DNA from 2 places in the Sphingomonas sp. Leaf257 genome. Region 2 is predicted to be linked to the other one. Evidence: predicted binding sites of a transcription regulator. Region 2 holds the regulator's gene; the other holds the start of a gene.
The links. The regulator LexA, encoded in region 2, represses DNA repair genes until DNA is damaged. The targets are predictions, from matches to a motif close to GTTCCNCNCTTGTTCT.
Positions count from the first base shown of each region.

Region 1: ASF14_RS11485 (ATP-dependent helicase) is a predicted target of LexA. The motif match lies at 2,063-2,078, and genes of this name have one in related genera.

Region 1 is NZ_LMMH01000023.1:123,143-127,437, forward strand. Features, by position in the region: gene ASF14_RS11475 (inorganic phosphate transporter) at 1-1,427, opposite strand, end outside; gene ASF14_RS11480 (UrcA family protein) at 1,559-1,867, opposite strand; gene ASF14_RS11485 (ATP-dependent helicase) at 2,081-4,295, shown strand, end outside.
Region 2 is NZ_LMMH01000034.1:352,338-356,632, forward strand. Features, by position in the region: gene moaC (cyclic pyranopterin monophosphate synthase MoaC) at 1-268, shown strand, start outside; gene ASF14_RS17505 (molybdopterin molybdotransferase MoeA) at 334-1,509, shown strand; gene lexA (transcriptional repressor LexA) at 1,565-2,245, shown strand; gene ASF14_RS17515 (ComEC/Rec2 family competence protein) at 2,352-4,295, opposite strand, start outside.

The DNA.
Region 1 (4,295 bases), on a different contig from region 2:
ATCGTCGCTGCCGTCATCAGTTCGGCTGCGGCCCCCATGCCATAGGTCAGATGCGTCTTGCCGATCCGCTCACCGACCGTCACCACGATCCGCCGCCAGCCGACCATGGTACCCAGGCCCAGCGCCAGGGCGACCGTGACCTTCACCCAGAGCGGGATATAGCGGGTGCCCCGCTCCAGCGACCCGGCATAGCCGTTGAGCGACTCGATCTCGGCGGCGGTGAAGCGCTGCTTGGCCGTCTCGCTCTTGGTCACCATGCGGGTGGTGTCGAGGACCAGATACATGTCGTTGCGCAGGTTGGGCACGACGGCGGCGGGGATACGGCTGAGCGCGCCGTAATTGCCGATCCGTTCGCCGATGTCGCGCGACAGCGCGGACAGGCCCGCATAGACTTTGGGCGTATCGATCGCCTTTTTGCGGACGGCGTCGACCACGTCCGCGCGCGCCTGATCGACCGAGGGGGTGCCTTGCGCACCATGTGCGGCATAGGCTGTCGCCGCAACCTGCGCGCTGCGCACGAAGGCAGGCATGGCGCTCTCGGGCAGCGTGCGGTTCAGCGCATAGGCGGTCGGCGCGCAGCCGATCAGGATCAGCATGATCAGCCCCATGCCCTTCTGCCCGTCATTGCCGCCATGCGCGAAGCTGACCGCCGTGCAGGTGAAGATCAGAAGCGCACGGATGCCGCGCGGCGGCGGCGTATCGCCCTCCGGCTCGCGATAGAGGCGCTTGTCGCGCAGGAAACGCTTCATGACGAGCAGCAGCATCAGAGCACCGGCAAAACCGATCAGCGGGCTGAACAGCAGTGCGGACAGGACCTTCCACACCTGCGCCATATCGACCCCGGAGGTGCCGGGAATGCTGGACAGCAACTGGTTGGCGAGCCCGACGCCCAGGATCGAGCCGATCAGCGCATGGCTCGACGAATTGGGCAGCCCTACCGCCCAGGTTGCCAGGTTCCAAAGAACCGCTGCCAGCAGCAGCGCAAAGATCATCGCGAACCCGCCAGCCGAGCCGACATGCAGCATCAGGTCGATGGGCAACAGCGTGATGATGGAATAGGCGACGGCTCCGGTCGAGGTCAGAACGCCCAGGAAATTGAAGAAACCGGACCAGACGACCGCCAGCGGGGCGGGCATCGAATGGGTATAGATGACGGTGGCGACCGCATTGGCGGTATCGTGAAACCCGTTCACGAACTCGAAGCCCAGTGCGATCAGCAGCGCCAGCCCCAGAAAAGCGAACACGCCCATCGCCATCGGCTCACCGACGCGGGCGGTGTCCACCGCAATGCTATAGCCGGCATAGGCGAGGCCGCCGATCAACAGGGCAGTGAACACCCAACGGCCCATCGGATGGAGCCCGGCATCGAGACGCGGCCCGCGAACGTGGGATTCGGATTGGCCACCGGCGAGCGCATAGGATGTCATGACCAATCGCGTTGCGCCTTTCTGGTGACATTTTCATGACGGCTGCCCGGTGCCCGCCGGTCCACGCCGTCTCACATCGGAACGCGACCGGGCGGTGTATCGGACCGCCCGGTCGAGTGCCGTTCATGATCTCAGTTGTTGCTGGCCAGCGCGACCGGCGCGGCGGTCGACAATGCCGCGACCTTGATCGCGGCGTCCGCCATCATCTCTCGGCGGCAGCGCGTGATGTCGGCGTTGCGGCGCAGATCGGCCGTTACATGGCCGCACGCCATGGTCGCGGCACGGCGGATACGCGCGTCGAACTGGGCGCGATCAGCGGCACGGTGCAGATCGAGATCGGCGTGACGAACGGTGACCGTGACCGGCTCGCGCATTTCGGCCTGAGCCGTTGCGGACGCAAACAGAGAAGCCGCAATGGCGGCTGCCGTAAACTTCTTCATCTTGTGGTGCTCCTGCATCGGATCGTGCCCTTCACGGCGGCGTGAGTGATGGGGTCACCCCGCCGCTCGTCGGCACGCGGTGCCTCTAGGCGGCGGACATGTCGCTTTCGCGTCGCACAAAAGACGCTATGATGACGCGTCCCGCGATGAAACAAGGCCGGGCCGAGATTACGGGTGGTTGCCCCCGCTGCAAACGTTCCCTAACTGTTCGCGATGACCGTGCCTTCTTCCGATCCCGCCGCTTCGCTGGCCGATTATCCCTATCTTCGGACGTTGAACCCCGCGCAGCGCGAGGCGGTGTTGACCACGGACGGGCCGGTGCTGGTGCTGGCGGGCGCGGGCACGGGCAAGACGGCGGCACTGACCGCACGGCTGGCGCACCTTCTCTATACGCGCAAGGCCTGGCCGTCGGAGATTCTGTCGGTCACCTTCACCAACAAGGCCGCACGCGAGATGCGCGAGCGCGTCGGGCGGCTGGTCGGTGACGCGGTGGAGGGGATGCCATGGCTGGGCACCTTCCATGCGATCGGGGCCAAGATGCTGCGCCGTCATGCCGAACTGGTCGGGCTGCAATCCAACTTCACCATCCTCGACACCGACGATCAGCTGCGATTGCTCAAGCAGTTGATCGTGGCGGCGGACATCGACGAAAAGCGCTTTCCGGCGCGCGCCTTGGGCGGCCTGATCGACGAATGGAAGAACAAGGGGCTGGTCCCCGGCGATATCGATGCGGGCGAAGCCGAGCGTTACGCCAACGGCCAGGGGGCCGAGCTCTACCGGCAATATCAGGACCGGCTGCGCAGCGTGAACGCCTGCGACTTCGGTGATCTGCTGCTCCACATGCTGACCATCCTGAAGACGCATCGCGACGTGCTGGAGCATTATCAGCAGCGCTTCCGCTATATCATGGTGGACGAGTATCAGGACACCAACAGCGTCCAGTATCTCTGGCTGCGACTGCTTGCCCAGGCGCGCAAGAACATCGCCTGTGTCGGCGATGACGATCAGTCCATCTATTCGTGGCGTGGCGCGCAGGTGGAGAATATCCTGCGCTTCGAGCGGGACTTTCCGGGTGCCAAGGTCATCCGGCTGGAACAGAATTACCGTTCGACGCCGCACATCTTGGGCGCGGCCTCGGGGGTGATCGCCAATAATGGCGGTCGGCTCGGCAAGACGCTTTGGACCGAGTTGGACGTCGGCGAGAAGGTCCAGGTGCTGGGCGTCTGGGACGGCCCCGAGGAAGCGCGGCGGGTCGGCGAGGAGATCGAATCGGCGCGGCGGTCGGGTACGTCCTACGACAATATCGCCATTCTCGTTCGCGCCTCTCACCAGACCCGCGAATTCGAGGATCGCTTTATCGCGATCGGTCTGCCCTATCGGATCGTCGGCGGGTTCCGCTTTTACGAGCGCGCCGAAATCCGCGATGCGCTTGCGTATCTGCGCATCGTCAACCAGCCGTCGGACGATCTGGCGTTCGAGCGAATCGTCAACGTTCCCAAGCGCGGCTTGGGCGACAAGGCGCTGGCGAAGATCCACCAACTGGCGCGGGCCGAAGGACTGCCGCTGACCATCGCCTCGGCGCGTATCCTCGACACCGACGAGCTGACCCCGCAGGCGCGCCGGAGCCTGGGCAATCTGATCGGCGACATCGCACGCTGGCGCGACATGGCGCGCGACCTCGCCCACCCGGAACTGGCGCGCCAGTTACTCGACGAGAGCGGCTATACCGCCATGTACCAGAACGAAAAGTCGGCGGAGGCGGCCGGGCGGCTGGAGAACCTGTCCGAACTCGTCCGCGCAATGGAGGATTACGAGTCGCTCGGCGCGTTCCTGGAGCATGTCTCGCTGGTCATGGACCGCGACGGCGACCAGCGCGAGCCCGAGGTGACGATCATGACGATCCATGCCGCCAAGGGGCTGGAGTTCGACACGGTGTTCCTGGCGGGCTGGGAGGAAGGCCTGTTTCCGTCGCAGCGTGCGATCGATGAAGGCGGCACGCGCAGCCTGGAGGAGGAGCGGCGGCTCGCCTATGTCGCGATCACCCGCGCGCGGCGAAAGGCGGTGATCCTCCACGCGGCCAATCGCCGTATCTATGGCCAATGGACGTCGAGCCTGCCCAGTCGCTTCGTCGGCGAACTGCCGCCCGAGCATATCGAGAGCGAGACGAGCATGACCGGCGGCGAAAGCCTGTGGCGTGCGAACTGGTCCGAACATGCCGACCCCTTCGCCAATGTCGGGCGCGGCACCGGGCGCGGTCCGGGCTGGCAGCGGGCTGCGACGGGGCAGAATGCGGCCCCTGCCCGTCCCGCTCGGATCGTCGAGTCGCGTTCGCCCTCCGTCGGATTGGGGCAGAAGGGGCGCGACGATCTGCGTGTCGGCGAGCGCGTGTTCCACCAGAAGTTCGGCTATGGCGAGATCGCGGCGATCG
Region 2 (4,295 bases):
GAAGACCAGCGACCTCATTCCGCTCTGCCACCCCCTGCCTCTGAGCAAGGTAGAGATCGATCTGGTTCTGGACGAGGGAGGCGTGACCGCCACCGCCACCGCTGCCATGGCGGGCCAGACCGGTGTCGAGATGGAAGCCCTGACCGCCGTGTCGGTGACGCTGTTGACCGTGTACGACATGGCAAAGGCCCTCGATAAGCGCATGACGATCGGTGATATTCGCCTGATCGCCAAGACCGGCGGCAAGTCCGGCGACTGGAACGCCTAACGCCTCCGATCGCAGGGGAACGGACGCTGCGGAAAAGCGTCCTTGGGCCAAAAGGAGCGACCGTCATTCTTCTCCCCGTCCCCGAAGCCCAGGCCCGATTGCTCGCCCTGGCCAGCGAACGCTCCATCGTCGAACTGCCGTTGCGCCAAGCTGCCGGACGCTGGGCCGCGCGTGACGTGACCGCGCGGCGGACCCAGCCTGCGCACGACCTGTCGGCGATGGACGGCTACGCCATCCGCTTTCAGGACATGCCGGGGCCATGGACCGTCATCGGTGAAAGCGCGGCGGGACGGCCGTTTAGCGGTTCGGTCGAGCGAGCACAGGCGACGCGTATCTTTACCGGCGCGGTGCTTCCGGAAGGGACTGACACCGTTCTGATCCAGGAGGAAGCGGCGCGCGACGGCGCGGTCCTGACGCTGGCAGGCGAAGGCCCCGCCCATCAGGGCCGCAATGTACGGCGGCGCGGGCTCGATTTTTCCGAAGGCGCAACGCTGATCGCTGCCGGGCAGCGACTGACCCCCGCGCGCATCGCGGTGGCGGCGACCGGCGGTCACGCCGTCCTGCCCGTCCGACCGACCGTTCGTGTCGCGATCGCCGCGACCGGCGACGAACTGGTCCCGCCCGGTAGCACCGATCCCGCCGCCCTGCCCGAATCGAACGGCGTCATGCTGGCGGCGATGCTGGCCGATCTGCCGGTCGAGATCATCGATCTGGGCATCCTGCCCGATGATCTCGATAAGCTCCGCGACGCCTTTGCCTCGGTTGAGGCCGACCTGCTGGTGACGACCGGCGGCGCCTCGGTCGGCGATCATGATCTGGTCCAACCCGCGCTCAAGGCGGCGGGCGGGAGCGTCGATTTCTGGCGTATCGCGCTTCGCCCCGGCAAGCCGATGATGGCGGGACGGCTCGGCGAGACGGTGGTGCTCAGCCTGCCGGGCAATCCCGTCTCGGCCTTCGTCACCGCAACGCTGTTCGTGCGCCCCCTGATCGCGCATCTGGCAGGTGCGGCCGAGCCACTGCCCAGGCCCATCCCCGCCATACTGGGCGAGGATTTGCCCGCCAATGGCCCGCGCATCGACTATCTTCGCGCGGCGATGATAGACGGGCGGGTTCATGCGGCGGCCATCCAGGACAGCTCGATGCTGCTGACTTTGGCGCGTTCGACCTGCCTTATCATCCGCCCGCCACACGCTCCCCCCGCCGCGACAGGCGACTCGGCGGAAATCCTGATGCTCGCTTGACGCAAGCCAAAACGTTCCATATAAGTTCCACGTCTGTTCTGGACGGAGGATCGCGATGCTCACCGCAAAGCAGCATGAGCTTGTCTGCTTCATCAACGACCGTTTGAAGGAAACCGGCGTCTCGCCGTCTTTCGAAGAGATGAAGGAGGCGCTGGACCTCAAGTCCAAGTCGGGCGTCCACCGTCTGATCTCCGCACTGGAGGAACGCCACTTCATCCGTCGCCTGCCCAATCGCGCCCGCGCGCTGGAAGTGTTGCGGATGCCTGACCGGCCGGAAAAGACCGTGGCGGCCGAACCCGCATCCGCCAATGTCCGTGCGCCCACCCCGCGTCCGGCAGTCGAGCCTGCCAATGACGTGGTCGAAATCCCGCTCCATGGCCGGATCGCCGCCGGTTTGCCGATCGAGGCGTTCGAGGGCAGTTCGATGCTGGCCGTGCCCGCCGCATTGCTCGGCTCGGGCGAACATTATGCGCTGGAAGTATCCGGCGATTCGATGGTCGAGGCGGGTATCCTCGACGGCGACTATGCGCTGATCCGCCGTACCGATGTGGCGCGCGACGGACAGATCGTGGTCGCGCTGATCGACGATAGCGAAGCGACGCTGAAATATTTCCGGCGCGAAGGCTCGATGGTCCGCCTCGATCCCGCCAACCGCGCCTATGACCCGCAGCGCTACGCGCCCGCGCAGGTGCGGGTGCAGGGCAAGCTGTCGGGCATCCTGCGCCGCTACGAATGAGGGCGGAGCAAAGCCATCTTAGAAAGCCCTGATCCGGCTTTGGATGGCTTTGCTCACAGTCTCGGTTTGGGGCTGTCGAATGCATCGCCCTTCGTTGATAGAGGGCCTATCGCCCTCCCCTCTGTCCGGTCATCGACCATGGATGGCGATCACCGGGTTGGCGCACCACCCGCACCATGGGTGGATCGAGCCGGATGGAGACGCCGCCGGTCCGCTCCAAGACAAAGCTGTCCAATTTCAACCAGCGCGGCCGGCACGCATCGGGCAGGCGACGGTCGGCGATCATGATATCCACCCGACCGCAAAGCGCCACCAACTGCGTCCATGGCACCGGATAACCACTGCGCGTCGCCGCGATCCGCCAGCGCCGCCCGCGCTTCTCCAAAACGGTCACGCACATATCCCGCCCGCAACGCGCCGCCGGTTGATCGGCCAGCGCCAGCGGCTCGGCATCGGTGCCGCTGAGTTCGGACAGGGTGGTCCGCATATAATCCCCCGCCCGATCACGGAGCAGCGCCATGCCATGCCCCGACGCGATCCCAGCATGTCGACCGTCGCCGGTGACGATAAGGTCGGGTGCAGGCGCTGCCAACATGACCCATATACCGGCCATCAGCGCAGGCGTCCCGAGCCATCGCCACCGGGTCCGCCAAAGCGCGATCCACAATCCCCCCGCGACGGCCAGCCCGAACGCCCATCCCGACGCCACGGGCAAGGCGACCACCGATCCCGGCATGGCGGACACCGCATGCGCCAGCTTCAACAACAGGCCCAGGGCCAGTCCGAGCAACCACCAGAATGGGCCGCCCAACCCCATGGGCTCCAGCAACAATGCGATCATCTCCAGCGGCATGGCGATGAAGGTCGTCCAGGGGATCGCGACGATATTGGCCAGTGCGCCGTAAAGCCCCGCCTTGTGGAAATGATAGACGGCGATCGGCATCAGCGCCGCCTCGACCACCAGCCCGGTCAGCAGCAACGCGCCCAGATGCCGCAAGGCCGCCCAGCGCCAATCGGGATGCGGCCCTAACCATCGGCGAACCGCCGGGTGCTCATGAAGCGCGACAATGGCGGTGATCGCTGCAAAGGAGAGCTGGAAACTGGCCCCCACCAATGCCTCGGGCCGGAAGATCAGCACGATCAGCGCCCCTGCTGCGACAAGGCGCAGGGTCATCGCTTCCCGACCCATGGCCAGCGCCGCCAGGACCAGCATCGCCGCGACACAGGAGCGTATCGTCGGAACCTCCGCTCCGGTCAGCCACGTATATCCGACGGCGGCAACGGCTCCGGCCGCTGCTCCGACCAACGGCAGTCGAACCCGCAACGCCAGCCACGGCCAGAGCGCCAGCAGCCTGATCGTCAGCACCATGACGATCCCGACGACCGCCGTGATGTGAAGGCCGCTGACCGACAGGAGATGCGCCAGCCCGGCTCGCCGCATCGCCTCGGCGTCGTCCTGCGCGATCGCGCCGACATCTCCCGTCGCCAGCGCCGCCGCAATCCCGCCCGCACTGCCCGGAAGCTGGCTCGTGATCCGCTCCGACAGGCGCTGGCGCAACCCGGGACCTTGATCGGCCTGGTGCAGTATCTGTACCGGCGCGAAGCCGCGCCCCGTGGCACCGATACGCTGAAACCATGCCGCGCGCGCAAAGTCATAGCCTCCCGGCGCGACCGGCCCCGGCGGCGGCATCAGCCGCGCCCGCAATCGGACCCGTGCGCCCGGCCCCAATCCTATCGGCGCATCCTCCTGCGGCACCGATATCCGAATGCGTGGCGGCATGCTCAATATCCGCCCGCGCCCGTCCCGCGCCCGAACCGGTCGCAGCATCAGTCGGACGATCTGCCGCGCCGCCAAGGGCTCCGCCGTCTCCACCTCGGCTACCATGTCTGCCATCACCGGCCGCACCAGCACAGGTGCCCGGACCGACTCGGCACGCGCCCAGGCCAGCAGCATACCCGCCACCACCAGCATCGCGCCCAGACCGATAGCCCGCATCACCCGTCCGCCATCAGACAGGGTCGCCGCCCCCAGCCCGACGCCCCCGGCGGC